Regions from separate parts of the Paenibacillus sp. RC334 genome, predicted to be linked through region 1. Evidence: a T-box and tRNA genes for the amino acid it is inferred to sense, from the RefSeq annotation. Region 1 holds a T-box; the other holds one or more tRNA genes.
The links. A T-box is a leader RNA that pairs with one kind of tRNA and senses whether it is charged. The one in region 1 lies ahead of ileS (isoleucine--tRNA ligase), so its partner is inferred to be a tRNA-Ile.

Region 1 (7,994 bases):
ATGTTGCTGACCTGTTAGGCATCTCGCAATCCTATATTTCGCGTCTGGAAAAACGTATTATAAAGCGCTTACGGAAAGAGTTCAACAAAATGGTGTGACGTTTGGGTATATTCGGAAGCGATGGAAACGGCGAATAAAAAAACACCCTCAGGAGATAATGTACATTAATGTTGCTCCTTGGGAGGTAAGACACGATGACCCGAAACAAAGTGGAAATTTGCGGTGTGGATACCGCCAAACTGCCGGTGCTAACCAATGCGGAAATGCGCGAGCTGTTCACATCACTTCAGCAAAATAATGAACGATCAGCCAGAGAAAAATTGGTTAACGGCAATTTACGGCTCGTCCTGAGTGTGATTCAGCGCTTTAACAATCGGGGAGAGTTTGTTGACGATTTGTTTCAGGTAGGATGCATCGGCCTGATGAAGGCGATTGATAATTTTGACCTTTCGCAAAACGTGAAGTTTTCCACTTATGCGGTGCCGATGATTATCGGTGAGATACGCCGGTATTTGCGGGACAACAATCCGATCCGTGTATCCCGTTCGCTGCGAGATATTGCATATAAGGCGCTTCAAGTGCGGGATAGTCTGACAAATCTGAATTCGCGGGAACCGACGATTTTTGAAATTTCTGAGGCGCTGAACGTGCCTAAGGAAGATGTTGTGTTCGCATTAGATGCGATTCAGGACCCGGTTTCGCTGTTCGAGCCGATATATCACGACGGGGGCGACCCAATCTATGTGATGGATCAGATCAGTGATGACAGAAATAAGGACGTCTCATGGATTGAGGAAATCGCTCTGCGGGAAGCGATGCATCGCCTGGGCCAGCGTGAAAAGATGATATTGTCCATGCGTTTTTATGAAGGAAAGACGCAGATGGAGGTTGCCGACGAAATCGGTATCTCTCAAGCCCAGGTTTCGAGATTAGAGAAGTCGGCTATACAGCAAATGCAAAAGCATGTGAAGTCTTAGTTTTAAGGGAAGAGAAGCTTGGAAGGCACACTGATAAAAACGATCCTGTGTGGATCGTTTTTGCGTTTAAAGGACATTTTTTGGGTTCTCTCGCTCATATAGTGAAATAAAGGATGTGATGCGTGTGAGTACGCCGGAAACGTCGGTAAGGGCCATGAAAATTTCCGAGTTTCAAACAAAGGATGTCATTAACATTGTAGATGGGCGACGATTGGGACAAATCAGTGATTTGGAGATTGATGTACGGCAGGGCAAAATCGAGGCCATTGTTGTCCCTGGCAGCAGCCGTTTTATGGGCTGGTTTGGAGGGGGAAGTGAACTGGTCATTCCTTGGCGCAACATTGTGAAAATTGGCTCGGATGTGGTACTTGTACGATTGGAGGGACTGCATGAGCCGCAGGGTGATGGTGAGGAAAAAGTATATATTGAGCGCCAGGAACGAAATGATCGACGGGGATTTTGAACAGTGATTTTGAGCTTTAGGAATATGTGCATTTGACAGCTATGTGAAGACACGGCGGCGGCTTTTTGGTACACTGGGCAGTAGAGGTGAGAACGAATGGAACCGTTTGTAGTAAATACCGGGGCAACGGGTGTCGCGTCAACGGCAGATGGCACGCATCCTTTGCCGGAGTTGTTATATATTCAATCCTGGGAGAAACAGGTTCGCGGATTGACAGCAGGCTTTACCGGACGCCATGGCGGTGTCAGTGAAGTGCCTTATGAAAGTCTGAATTGTGCGTTTCATGTAGGGGATGACCCGGAGAAAGTTATTCGCAATCGGCAGCTTATTGCGGAGCAGCTCGGATTTATGCCTGAAGCCTGGACCTGTGGAGAGCAGGTACACGGTAATCACGTTGCTGTTGTAAAGGCTGCTGACCGCGGGCGTGGCTTTGTGGATCGTGTATCCGCTTTTCAGGATACAGACGGACTGTTGACCGATGCACCAGGCATTTTACTGACATCCTTTTATGCGGATTGCGTGCCGTTATATTTTTGTGATCCGGTGCGGCGTGTGGTTGGGCTGGCGCATGCGGGCTGGAAAGGAACAGTTGCGGAGATTGCGCTGAAAATGGTGCAAACGATGCAGACCGAATATGGATCTCAGCCGTCCGATTTGCTTGCAGCCATTGGCCCTTCCATTGGTTCTGAGTCATACGAGGTGGATGAGCATGTTATGAGCCAAATTCGGGTTTTGGAGCATGATTGCCCGGGTAATGATAAATGGGAAGGTACTGTCTATTTCCCGTTAGGCGGCGGAAAAACGCTCCTTGACTTGAAACAATGCAATCGACACATTATGATGAAAGCAGGAATATTGCCGAGCCGTATCGAATGTACTACCTTATGCACGAGTAGCCGCAGCGATTTGTTTTTTTCGTATCGCAAGGAAGGCGGCGTCACAGGGAGAATGGCGAGCTGGATTGGTCTGGAAGAGAGGTGAGTCCTCCCGTGTCTTTGGAGGAACGAATTAAAGAAGTGAACGCCCGTGTGGAAGCGGCATGTGCCCGCAGCGGACGTTTGCGTGAAGAAGTAAATGTGATTGCTGTCACGAAATATGTTTCAGCAGTGGCGATGGCATCCGTATTAGACAATGGCTTGGAGCATGTTGGCGAAAATCGCTGGCAGGATGCTGCGGATAAATGGAGCAAGCTGGGTGACCGGGGAACATGGCATTTTATCGGTCATCTGCAAACCAATAAGGTTAAAGATGTTATTGGAAAATTTGAATTTATACACTCGCTTGATCGGTTGTCGCTGGCTCAGGAATTGGACAAGAAGGCGGCTGCTCTTGGACTAAGGATCAAAGCCTTTGTGCAAGTTAATATTTCAGGGGAAACTTCGAAATATGGCCTTTCTTCTGAGGCGGTGGTACCTTTTCTGAAACAAATTCGCGATCTGGAGCATGTGGACGTGATCGGCTTGATGACAATGGCTCCCCATGAGGAAGACCCGGAGAATACCCGGCCTGTATTTCGGGGGCTACGTGAACTGCGTGATGCGTTAAATGGACAAGCTTTAACGAGAGAACCTATTGTTCACCTGTCGATGGGCATGTCTAATGATTTTGAGGTGGCGGTTGAAGAAGGAGCGACCTGGTTACGGCTTGGTTCTGTACTGGTCGGACGAGAGGAGGATTTCCATTGGGCGTAATGAATAAGTTCATGAACTTCCTGGGACTTCAGGAAGAAGAGGAAGTTGTAGAGCGAGAGGTTATGAATACGCCGGAAGATCAAGAAATTGAAACCCCAAGCTTTGATAAACGTAAGAACCAGAAGGGCAATAATGTTGTCAGCATCCATTCACAGAAAAATGTGAAAGTTGTCCTGTATGAGCCGCGTTCTTATGATGAAGCACAGGAAATTGCCGACCACATTCGTTCCCATCGTACAGTCGTGGTCAATTTGCAACGCATCCGTAAGGATCAGGCGTTGCGCATCATTGATTTTTTAAGTGGTACTGTATATGCGTTGGGCGGGGGGATTTCCAAGGTGGGCAATAATATTTTCCTGTGTACACCGGATACGGTTGAAATTCAAGGCTCCATTACGGAAATACTAGCTGACACTGAACAAGAACTTAACAGAATGAGGTGAGCTTTTCTTGATCGAGGTAATCGGTTGGCTATTTCAGATTTATTCTTACATGATCATTGCATATGTCCTGATGTCATGGCTTCCTAATGCAAGAGAAAGTGTAATCGGTGATTTACTTGCCAAGTTTGTGGAGCCGTATTTGTCTCCTTTTCGCAGATTTATACCGCCAATCTTCGGGATGATTGATATTTCACCCATCGTTGCGCTGATTGCTCTGCGTTTTGCGTCGTACGGTTTGATGTCTTTAATTAGCAATTTCGTCTAGGAGGACTTATGCGAACCGAGATTTATGAGCATTTTCACCCGGATGAACGGGATTATGTAGATCGCGCTTCCGAATGGATCAGTCATGCGGGGGCTTATCATGAGCAGAAGCTGACTGATTTTTTGGACCCGCGTCAACTGTACATATTGGAGACGCTTGCTTCGAAGGAAGACAAGGTCACGATTAGGATAGATGGCGGCTATGAGGCATCGGAACGAAAGCGGGCGCTGATTGCGCCCGATTATTCGTATTTGGACGAGGAGAATATGGGGATTCAGGTTCTTTCCGTTTTGTCCGATGATCATAAAATTAATACGTTGGAGCACGGTGATTACTTGGGTGCGATATTGGGACTTGGAATCAAGCGTGGAAAAATCGGGGATATTCATGTGCTGGACGATGGGTGCCATGTATTGGTGGCTTCAGAGATCAGCGATTTTATTACAATGCATTTACAGCAGGTTCATCGTGTTCATGTGTGGACCGAACTGTTGCCTCCAGAAAATCTGCGGACGAAGGATGTTGCATTGGAGCCGCTGGACCTGACGGTGGCTTCTTTGCGTCTGGATGGCATTGCCAGTGATGTGTACAAGCTCAGCCGGAGCAAGATTTTAACTCCGATCCGGGCCGGACGTTGCCGGGTGAATTGGAAGGTGGAGGAGAATCCATCCACTTCACTTAAAGCGGGGGACGTTATTTCCATGCAGGGGTTTGGGCGTTTCAAAGTGCTGGAAACAGATGGAATGACAAAAAAAGGAAGATTCCGTGTCAAAATTGGCAAGTTTATATAGCTGGAGGCAGGAATCACGAGCTTTCTGTCGAAAGAATTAAGCTATAGCGGAGAACTGGAACGATTTTGCTCTGTACAGCATTCACAAAACGGGGTATGATGACCGATAGATGATAGTGAGCGTCGTGACGCGGAAAATGTTTTTTTGTCAATCTTATAGGAGGTGGACGGCATGCCATTAACGCCATTGGATATACATAACAAGGAATTTGCCCGCCGGCTTCGCGGTTATGACGAAGATCAGGTCAATGAATTTTTGGATCAGGTGATCAAGGATTACGAGGGCGTTATCCGTGAAAATAAAGAACTGAGTACACAGCTGTTGAATGTTCAGGAAAAGCTCGATCATTTTTCGACCATTGAGGATACGTTGAGCAAGACGATTATCGTGGCGCAAGAAGCGGCTGATGAAGTCCGTAACAATGCCAAGAAAGAATCGCAGCTCATCGTGAAGGAAGCGGAAAAAAATGCGGACCGCATTGTGAATGAAGCGTTGTCCAAATCCCGCAAAATTGCGTTGGAGGTCGAGGAACTGAAGAAGCAGGCTTCGATTTACCGGGCACGTTTTCGTACATTGGTGGAGGCGCAGCTTGACTTGTTAAGTCAGGACGGATGGGAAGCTCTTGAAAATCGTGAACGCGAAGTGCTGGAGCGTGAGCGTGAAATGAAAGAGATTTATTAATCGTCATTTCTGACAGCGATGATTGGGTCTCGTCAGGGTTGACTTTTATCTTCAAACAGGCTATAACTGTAAATACTATACTGAATATCACGTTATCCGTTGGGTAATGGGTTGTTATTCAGGGCAGCGAAGCTGCTGATTTAATATCCCGATGAATTTAACATTTGTAATTCGTTGATGGGAATGAGTACGTCATGTTTTTGTCCCTCAGAGAGTTGGCCTTTTTCCGGTGCAAGCCAACGTTCAGAACATGACCGAAGATCCTCCCTGAGAAGTGAGCTGAAGCGCTTGAGTTTTATCCGGCGTGTGTAAGCTATCACCGTGTGCCATACGTTACAATGGCGCCCTGCTGTAGTTGAGTAGGGCTCGGAGAGCCGTGACGGGACCAGTCTTTTTGAAAATGGTCTGTTTACGGAATCAGGGTGGTAACGCGAGCACAGTCTCGTCCCTTTACAGGGACGGGGCTTTTTTGTTGCTTTTTTTCAGAGAATGCTACAGAAACTGATGAACAGAGAGGAAGAATGACATTATGAACAGAGTAGATGTCAAAGAAAAGGCACGGTCCCGCGACCTGCGCATCCTGAGCAAATGGAAGCAGGAGGACACGTTCCGCAAAACGATCACGCATCGTGAGGGTAAGCCAAACTTTGTATTTTATGAAGGTCCGCCAACAGCCAACGGTAAACCGCATATCGGTCACATGCTGGGCCGTGTGATTAAGGATTTTGTTGGCCGTTACCAAACGATGAAGGGGTACCGTGTCGTACGTAAGGCGGGTTGGGATACCCATGGGCTACCAGTAGAATTGGGTGTACAGAAGCAACTGGGCATTTCCCATAAGCCTGAAATTGAGGAATACGGCGTTGAAAAGTTTATCAAAAAATGTAAAGCCAGCGTGTTTGAGTATGAGCAGCAATGGCGTGATCTGACCGAAGCTATCGGTTACTGGACAGACCTAGATAATCCATACATTACGCTGGATAATAACTATATCGAGAGTGTGTGGAACATTCTGGCGACGATTCACGAAAAGGGTCTGCTGTATCGCGGTCATCGCGTAAGTCCGTATTGTCCAGATTGTCAAACAACGTTGAGTTCCCATGAAGTGGCACAGGGCTACAAAGACGTAAAAGACCTGAGTGCCACGGCCAAATTTAAGCTGCATAGCAGTGGTGAATATGTGCTGGCCTGGACGACAACACCTTGGACCTTGCCGAGTCACGTGGCACTTGCCGTCAATCCTGATCTGGAATACGCTCGTGTAAAACAGGAAGACGGTGTATACATCGTTGCCAAAAACCTCGTCGGAGACGTGATTAAAGGCGATCATGAAGTGATTGGCACGTTGTCTGGCTCGGAACTGGTAGGTCAAACGTATACTCCGCCATTTACGTATTTCCAAGTCGAGAAGGGCAATCAGATTCTGGGTGCGAAGTTCGTAACCGACTCCAGCGGTACAGGTATTGTTCATATGGCTCCGGCGTATGGCGAGGATGATTACCGGGTATGCCGTGAAAATGGCGTTGGATTCATCAATGTGGTGGATCTCCAGGGTAACTATGTAGAGGAAATCACTGATTTTGCAGGCCGTTTTGTAAAGGACTGTGATGTGGATATTGTTAAAATGCTGTCGGAAAAAGGCTTGCTGTACAGCAAGGAAAAATACGAGCATAGTTATCCGTTCTGCTGGCGCTGTGATACTCCGCTATTGTACTATGCCATGGATAGCTGGTTTATCAAAACAACCGCCATCAAGGATCAACTGATTGCCAACAATAACGAAGTTGAATGGTATCCGGGTCATATACGCGAAGGACGCTTCGGCAAGTTTTTGGAGGAATTGGTGGACTGGAACATCAGCCGTGATCGCTATTGGGGCACACCGCTGAATATCTGGGTTTGTGAGGAAACCGGAGAGCAGTTCGCTCCGCATAGTATTGCTGAACTACGGGAACGTGCGATTGGTGACGTACCAGCTGACATTGAGCTGCACAAGCCATATGTAGATGAAGTCAAGGTTCGCAGTACATGCGGTAAATACGAAATGACCCGTACACCGGAAGTGATCGACGTATGGTTCGACAGCGGCTCCATGCCTTTTGCCCAACATCATTATCCGTTTGAAAATAATGAAACATTCGAGCAGCAATTCCCGGCAGACATGATCTGTGAAGGTATTGACCAGACTCGTGGCTGGTTCTACAGCTTGCTTGCTGTTTCGACCATGCTTACAGGGAAAGCTCCTTACAAAGCAGTTATGGCGACAGGCCACGTACTGGATGAGCAGGGGCAGAAAATGTCCAAATCCAAGGGAAATGTGATTGATCCATGGGAAGTGATTGACGAGTATGGTACAGATGCTTTCCGTTGGGCTTTGTTGTCCGATAGTGCACCGTGGAATAGCAAACGTTTTTCCAAGGGCATTGTAGGCGAAGCCAAATCGAAGCTGGTAGATACGCTCGTAAATACACACGCTTTCCTGACCTTGTATGCGGATATCGACGGTTTTGAACCGGCGCAGCATCCGTTCAAGCCATCGGCACACAAGCTGGATCGCTGGATTTTGTCCCGTCTCAACAGCTTGATTCTGGTGGTGGACAAAGCACTGGCTGTGAACGATTTCCTGAACTCGTCCAAAGCGATTGAGTCGTTCGTGGATGAACTGAGCAATTGGTATATCCGC
Region 2 (7,994 bases), 2.4 Mb from region 1:
TTCGAACCACCGAACCCGTAAGGGAGCAGATTTACAGTCTGATGCGTTTGGCCACTTCGCTAATCCTCCATATAAAGGTGGCTCGGGACGGAATCGAACCGCCGACACGAGGATTTTCAGTCCTCTGCTCTACCGACTGAGCTACCGAGCCATATCCATTAACAAAAAAATAAAGTGTGGAGGGATCCCCCTTCCCACTTTAGTACGTAAAACTATCATATTGAAAAATGGCGGAACTGACGGGATTCGAACCCGCGATCTCCTGCGTGACAGGCAGGCATGTTAGGCCTCTACACCACAGTTCCCTGGATTTTTCAAAAATGGTGCCGGCGAGAGGACTTGAACCCCCAACCTACTGATTACAAGTCAGTTGCTCTACCAGTTGAGCTACACCGGCACAATGGTGGAGGCTGAGGGGATCGAACCCCCGACCCTCTGCTTGTAAGGCAGATGCTCTCCCAGCTGAGCTAAGCCTCCTGGGTATGTATGGTAGCGGCGGAGGGGATCGAACCCCCGACCTCACGGGTATGAACCGTACGCTCTAGCCAGCTGAGCTACACCGCCATAACATAATATTTTGCTAGCTTGTCCTAAATGGCGGAGAGAGAGGGATTCGAACCCTCGCACCACTTTCGCAGTCTAACCCCTTAGCAGAGGGTCCCCTTATAGCCACTTGGGTATCTCTCCATGTAAATGGACTCACTTAGCAAAAATTCCGCGCGTTATTCTATATATCACCATAGTGAATTAGAATACCAAGCGTAATTTCAAGGTTACACCCTGAAAACTGGATCCGAAACTCCATTGCGTCCTATACTTAGGATAAGCCCTCGACCGATTAGTATTGGTCAGCTCCATGCATTACTGCACTTCCACCCCCAACCTATCTACCTCGTCGTCTTCAAGGGGTCTTACTAATTGGGAAATCTCATCTTGAGGGGGGCTTCACGCTTAGATGCTTTCAGCGCTTATCCCTTCCGTACATAGCTACCCAGCGGTGCTCCTGGCGGAACAACTGGTACACCAGCGGTACGTCCATCCCGGTCCTCTCGTACTAAGGACAGCTCCTCTCAAATTTCCTACGCCCACGACAGATAGGGACCGAACTGTCTCACGACGTTCTGAACCCAGCTCGCGTACCGCTTTAATGGGCGAACAGCCCAACCCTTGGGACCTACTTCAGCCCCAGGATGCGATGAGCCGACATCGAGGTGCCAAACCTCCCCGTCGATGTGGACTCTTGGGGGAGATAAGCCTGTTATCCCCAGGGTAGCTTTTATCCGTTGAGCGATGGCCCTTCCATGCGGTACCACCGGATCACTAAGCCCGACTTTCGTCCCTGCTCGACTTGTAGGTCTCGCAGTCAAGCTCCCTTCTGCCTTTGCACTCTTCGAATGATTTCCAACCATTCTGAGGGAACCTTGGGGCGCCTCCGTTACTCTTTAGGAGGCGACCGCCCCAGTCAAACTGCCCACCTGACACTGTCCTCGTACCGGATCACGGTACCAAGTTAGAACCTAGATACGATCAGGGTGGTATCCCAAGGATGCCTCCTCTCAAGCTGGCGCTCAAGTCTCGCTGGCTCCCACCTATCCTGTACAGATCGTACCCAAATTCAATATCAAGCTGCAGTAAAGCTCCATGGGGTCTTTCCGTCTTGTCGCGGGTAACCTGCATCTTCACAGGTATTAAAATTTCACCGGATCTCTCGTTGAGACAGCGCCCAAGTCGTTACGCCATTCGTGCGGGTCAGAATTTACCTGACAAGGAATTTCGCTACCTTAGGACCGTTATAGTTACGGCCGCCGTTTACTGGGGCTTCGGTTCATAGCTTCGCCCCGAAGGACTTACCACTCCCCTTAACCTTCCAGCACCGGGCAGGCGTCAGCCCGTATACTTCGCCTTGCGGCTTCGCACAGACCTGTGTTTTTGCTAAACAGTCGCTTGGGCCTTTTCACTGCGGCCCCCTCGGGCTATTCACCCTACCGAGGCACCCCTTCTCCCGAAGTTACGGGGTCATTTTGCCGAGTTCCTTAACGAGAGTTCTTCCGCGCGCCTTAGAATTCTCTTCTCGCCTACCTGTGTCGGTTTGCGGTACGGGCACCTTCTCCTGGCTAGAGGCTTTTCTTGGCAGTCTGAGATCATGACCTTCGCTACTATAATTTTCGCTCCCCATCACAGCCCAGCCTTACGATGTGCGGATTTGCCTACACACCAGCCTCACTGCTTAGACGGACATCCATCAGTCCGCGTCACTACCCTACTGCGTCACCCCATCGCTCATAACGGATTACGGTGGTACAGGAATTTCGACCTGTTGTCCTTCGACTACGCCTATCGGCCTCGCCTTAGGTCCCGACTTACCCTGAGCGGACGAACCTTCCTCAGGAACCCTTAGGCTTTCGGCGGATCTGATTCTCACAGATCTTTTCGTTACTCATACCGGCATTCTCACTTGAATGCAGTCCAGCGCTCCTTACGGTACACCTTCAACCCACATTCAACGCTCCCCTACCCCTGATACCTAAATATCAAGCCATAGCTTCGGTGGCGTGTTTAGCCCCGTTACATTTTCGGCGCAGAGTCACTCGACCAGTGAGCTATTACGCACTCTTTCAATGGTGGCTGCTTCTAAGCCAACATCCTGGTTGTCTGTGCAACTCCACATCCTTTCCCACTTAACACACACTTGGGGACCTTAGCTGATGGTCTGGGCTGTTTCCCTTTCGACAATGGATCTTAGCACTCACTGTCTGACTCCCGGAACCAAGTCTATGGCATTCGGAGTTTGACTGAGCTTGGTAACCCTTGCGGGCCCCGCACCCAATCAGTGCTCTACCTCCACGACTCTTATTCCGAGGCTAGCCCTAAAGCTATTTCGGGGAGAACCAGCTATCTCCGGGTTCGATTGGAATTTCTCCGCTACCCCCACCTCATCCCCGCATTTTTCAACATGCGTGGGTTCGGGCCTCCAGTGCGTGTTACCGCACCTTCACCCTGGACAGGGGTAGATCACCCGGTTTCGGGTCTACGTCCACGTACTAACTCGCCCTATTCAGACTCGCTTTCGCTGCGGCTTCAGCTCTTCACCTTAACCTTGCACGGGAACGTAACTCGCCGGTTCATTCTACAAAAGGCACGCCATCACCCATCAATAGGGCTCTGACTTCTTGTAAGCACACGGTTTCAGGATCTATTTCACTCCCCTTCCGGGGTGCTTTTCACCTTTCCCTCACGGTACTGCTTCACTATCGGTCGCCAGGGAGTATTTAGCCTTGGCAGATGGTCCTGCCGGATTCATACGGGGTTTCACGTGCCCCGCACTACTCGGGATCCGTCTCGGAGGGAACAAGTTTTGAACTACAGGGCTTTTACCTTCTCTGGCGGGCCTTTCCAGACCTCTTCATCTAACCGGTTCCTTTGTAACTCCATGTGAGACGTCCCACAACCCCAAGGAGCAAGCTCCTTGGTTTGGGCTAATCCGCGTTCGCTCGCCGCTACTGACGGAATCACTATTGTTTTCTCTTCCTCAGGGTACTTAGATGTTTCAGTTCCCCTGGTATGCCTCTGTTCTGCCTATGTATTCAGCAGAAAGTGACTGTCGATGAAGACAGCCGGGTTTCCCCATTCGGACATCCCCGGATCAAAGCTTGCTTACAGCTCCCCGAGGCTTTATCGTTGTTCGCCACGTCCTTCGTCGGCTCCTGGCGCCTAGGCATCCTCCGTGTGCTCTTTGTAGCTTAACCTAGATTTTTCTTTCAAAGAAAGAAAATATCGATGTTCGATAAAGAATGATGTTTACCAAAGGCAAAATATCTTTCCTTACCTGCTACCTTTATTTCACTTGTTTACACAAGATCAGCGTAAAGGAATATTCTAAAACGCAATTTCGTTTCGGTATCCAGTTTTCAAGGTGCAATACAGTTTCATCGAAACTGTATCCTGTGTGATTATCGCTCAAACTCCGAAGAGTTGATGATCATCATGCAGTTTTTTTGATGAAGTTGTAATTGGTGGAGCCAAGCGGGATCGAACCGCTGACCTCCTGCTTGCAAGGCAGGCGCTCTCCCAGCTGAGCTATGGCCCCAAAGAGTAATATAAAGTTATATGGTGGGCCCTAGTGGACTCGAACCACCGACCTCACCCTTATCAGGGGTGCGCTCTAACCAGCTGAGCTAAGGGCCCATAATAAACCACCAAAGAAATTCTTCTTTAGTGGTTGCGCTTGGCGACGTCCTACTCTCCCAGGACCCTGCGGTCCAAGTACCATCGGCGCTGGAGGGCTTAACGGTCGTGTTCGGGATGGGTACGTGTGGAACCCCTCCGCTATCGCCACCAAACGTTTGAGAGTTTAAGCTCTCAAAACTGAGCAACGAGTGAGTCGCTTTGGATATTCATTTCATTCACACAGATGTGATGAACCGAATTGAATATCCGTTCGCAGGTACGTTGTACCTGCTGATTTGAATGTTTCCGTTGCAGGAAACGATTCTCCATAGAAAGGAGGTGATCCAGCCGCACCTTCCGATACGGCTACCTTGTTACGACTTCACCCCAATCATCTACCCCACCTTCGGCGGCTGGCTCCCTTGCGGGTTACCCCACCGACTTCGGGTGTTGTAAACTCTCGTGGTGTGACGGGCGGTGTGTACAAGACCCGGGAACGTATTCACCGCGGCATGCTGATCCGCGATTACTAGCAATTCCGACTTCATGCAGGCGAGTTGCAGCCTGCAATCCGAACTGAGACCGGCTTTTCTAGGATTCGCTCCAGATCGCTCTTTCGCTTCCCGTTGTACCGGCCATTGTAGTACGTGTGTAGCCCAGGTCATAAGGGGCATGATGATTTGACGTCATCCCCACCTTCCTCCGGTTTGTCACCGGCAGTCTGCTTAGAGTGCCCAGCTTGACCTGCTGGCAACTAAGCATAAGGGTTGCGCTCGTTGCGGGACTTAACCCAACATCTCACGACACGAGCTGACGACAACCATGCACCACCTGTCTCCTCTGTCCCGAAGGAAAGATCTATCTCTAGACCGATCAGAGGGATGTCAAGACCTGGTAAGGTTCTTCGCGTTGCTTCGAATTAAACCACATACTCCACTGCTTGTGCGGGTCCCCGTCAATTCCTTTGAGTTTCAGTCTTGCGACCGTACTCCCCAGGCGGAATGCTTAATGTGTTAACTTCGGCACCAAGGGTATCGAAACCCCTAACACCTAGCATTCATCGTTTACGGCGTGGACTACCAGGGTATCTAATCCTGTTTGCTCCCCACGCTTTCGCGCCTCAGCGTCAGTTACAGCCCAGAGAGTCGCCTTCGCCACTGGTGTTCCTCCACATATCTACGCATTTCACCGCTACACGTGGAATTCCACTCTCCTCTTCTGCACTCAAGCTCCCCAGTTTCCAGTGCGACCCGAAGTTGAGCCTCGGGATTAAACACCAGACTTAAAGAGCCGCCTGCGCGCGCTTTACGCCCAATAATTCCGGACAACGCTTGCCCCCTACGTATTACCGCGGCTGCTGGCACGTAGTTAGCCGGGGCTTTCTTCTCAGGTACCGTCACTCTTGTAGCAGTTACTCTACAAGACGTTCTTCCCTGGCAACAGAGCTTTACGATCCGAAAACCTTCATCACTCACGCGGCGTTGCTCCGTCAGGCTTTCGCCCATTGCGGAAGATTCCCTACTGCTGCCTCCCGTAGGAGTCTGGGCCGTGTCTCAGTCCCAGTGTGGCCGATCACCCTCTCAGGTCGGCTACGCATCGTCGCCTTGGTAGGCCTTTACCCCACCAACTAGCTAATGCGCCGCAGGCCCATCCATCAGTGACAGATTGCTCCGTCTTTCCTCCTCTCCCCATGCAGGGAAAGGATGTATCCGGTATTAGCTACCGTTTCCGGTAGTTATCCCAGTCTCATGGGCAGGTTGCCTACGTGTTACTCACCCGTCCGCCGCTAGGTTGTTTTAAAAGCAAGCTTTTAAAACAACCCCGCTCGACTTGCATGTATTAGGCACGCCGCCAGCGTTCGTCCTGAGCCAGGATCAAACTCTCCATTAAAGACCAACCGAAGTTAGTTTATAGAAAGAGCGATATGCTCATTTTGAAACTGACGAGATAAAATATCTCATTGTTCGCTTCCATTTTATACAGCCTGACGGCATGTACCAAAATCTCAGCGTTGGATTTTGCAAGCAAAATCCGTACTCACTCGTTGTTCAGTTTTCAAAGATCAAACCTTCATATTCTCTTACTTTGTTTCATCACCGCATCTCAGCGGCGACTTGATTAATATAACATACATTTGGGATTTAAGTCAACACTTTTTTAAAATTATTTTTCAATTTCATTTCAGCGTTATTCTCAAAAAAAATTCCCGGGCTTTAAGGGCCGAGAATTAATGTATCATATAATCGAATTCCCCGTCAACTATATTTTAAAACAAAAGCACTTTTCGCTTGCCCTTGCCAAAAAGCTCCGCATATTAAACAATCCTCGTTCCTTGATTAAACTCTATACACACTCACATAGCCTGTCCAAACAATATCATTTTCAATCCCAGTAAAAGTGCAATTCCGGGCAATCCCAAAACCGTTACAGCCCCCATCGTAACCGGATTAATAGGGATATACACCTGCGTGATCCACCCCGAATAATTAATGACATACAGCGCAATTGCCACCAGAGCCATATGCGCCCCAAACACAGTAAGCCAGCCGATACCCAGACGTTTTTTGAGGATTAGACATGACAGTACCACAACGCAAGCAATCAGAACAAGCCAGACAGCACCTCTCATTCGGCTCTCCGTTTATGAACACGGCCCGCGTCATTGGCATACCCCGGTTCATCTGCAGGCAGGTGGAAACGATGCAACCCTTGCTTTTTGGCACATTTTAAATGTATCTGATATTTACGCTCCGCAGCTTCCAGAACAAAAATGGCATAGTCGATTTCGTCCTCGCCTGTAGCTTCATGAAATAACCGATGCGCTCTTAGCCATTCCGCATGCGAAGCCCGAATCTGGGCAAACAACTCCTGACGATGCTCTGCTTCCGATTTGCCGTGTTCCTGTCGACGAAAATTTTGCTTCACCCGTTCCCACATCCATTCATCCTCCTCACAAGCTGAATTATGTGCACAGTCTGTAAGACTACCTTATTCATACTTATTTAACAGAGGACAAACTTAGAACAGGAACCATCTATACCAGTCATATCATCACAAAATAAAAAGGAGCCATAAAGGCCCCCAGATTGTCGAGAAAATCCATAAGATTTATCGGCACTAAAAATATCTATAACGTATAGTTGTACTTATTAGTTCAGCTCTCTGCGGCCTTCCAGCGCTTTGGACAGCGTAACCTCATCGGCATACTCCAAATCCCCGCCTACCGGCAATCCGTGAGCAATACGAGTAACCTTGATTCCAAAAGGACGCACCAGCCTAGAAATGTACATGGCCGTCGCTTCTCCTTCAATGTTCGGATTCGTAGCCAAAATCAGCTCTTTGATGCGTTCATCACTAAGCCTGTTCAATAATTCCTTGAGCTTGATATCTTCAGGACCAATTCCCTCCATAGGAGAGATTGCTCCATGAAGCACATGATAAAAGCCGTTAAACTCCTTGGTGCGCTCCATAGCTACCAGATCCTTGGAATCCTGAACAACACAAATGACGGAAGCATCCCTTGTCTTATCCTGACAGATCCGACAAGGGTCCGTGTCCGTAATATTGCCACAGACGGAACAGAAGTGAAGATTGCGTTTCACATTGACCAGTGCTTTGGCAAAATCAATCACATCGTCTTCCTTCATTTTCAGAACGTGAAAAGCCAACCGGGCGGCCGTCTTAGGCCCCACCCCCGGCAGGCGCGTAAATGCATCAATCAGCTTTGCAATCGGCTCCGGATAATACAATAGTATGCTTCTCCTTTATGCGCAGTCTAGAACAGGCCTGGAATTTTCATCCCGCCTGTAAATTTACCCATATCATCA

Region 2: it has a tRNA-Ile gene. The T-box ahead of ileS (isoleucine--tRNA ligase) is inferred to sense a tRNA for this amino acid. The anticodon was not compared.

Annotation. Positions count from the first base shown of each region.
Region 1 is NZ_CP125370.1:3,615,080-3,623,073, reverse strand. It holds partial or broken gene sigE (RNA polymerase sporulation sigma factor SigE) at 1-98, shown strand, start outside; gene sigG (RNA polymerase sporulation sigma factor SigG) at 195-977, shown strand; gene QMK20_RS16680 (YlmC/YmxH family sporulation protein) at 1,102-1,440, shown strand; gene pgeF (peptidoglycan editing factor PgeF) at 1,537-2,421, shown strand; gene QMK20_RS16670 (YggS family pyridoxal phosphate-dependent enzyme) at 2,430-3,131, shown strand; gene QMK20_RS16665 (cell division protein SepF) at 3,122-3,574, shown strand; gene QMK20_RS16660 (YggT family protein) at 3,582-3,839, shown strand; gene QMK20_RS16655 (YlmH family RNA-binding protein) at 3,848-4,630, shown strand; gene QMK20_RS16650 (DivIVA domain-containing protein) at 4,802-5,311, shown strand; T-box leader at 5,477-5,764, shown strand; gene ileS (isoleucine--tRNA ligase) at 5,841-7,994, shown strand, end outside.
Region 2 is NZ_CP125370.1:65,794-73,787, reverse strand. It holds tRNA gene QMK20_RS00390 (tRNA-Tyr) at 1-69, opposite strand, end outside; tRNA gene QMK20_RS00385 (tRNA-Phe) at 79-151, opposite strand; tRNA gene QMK20_RS00380 (tRNA-Asp) at 229-305, opposite strand; tRNA gene QMK20_RS00375 (tRNA-Thr) at 322-397, opposite strand; tRNA gene QMK20_RS00370 (tRNA-Val) at 402-477, opposite strand; tRNA gene QMK20_RS00365 (tRNA-Met) at 488-564, opposite strand; tRNA gene QMK20_RS00360 (tRNA-Ser) at 596-687, opposite strand; rRNA gene QMK20_RS00355 (23S ribosomal RNA) at 819-3,746, opposite strand; tRNA gene QMK20_RS00350 (tRNA-Ala) at 4,012-4,087, opposite strand; tRNA gene QMK20_RS00345 (tRNA-Ile) at 4,109-4,185, opposite strand; rRNA gene rrf (5S ribosomal RNA) at 4,224-4,340, opposite strand; rRNA gene QMK20_RS00335 (16S ribosomal RNA) at 4,500-6,057, opposite strand; gene QMK20_RS00330 (pro-sigmaK processing inhibitor BofA family protein) at 6,521-6,796, opposite strand; gene QMK20_RS00325 (DUF2508 family protein) at 6,793-7,104, opposite strand; gene recR (recombination mediator RecR) at 7,317-7,916, opposite strand; gene QMK20_RS00315 (YbaB/EbfC family nucleoid-associated protein) at 7,943-7,994, opposite strand, start outside.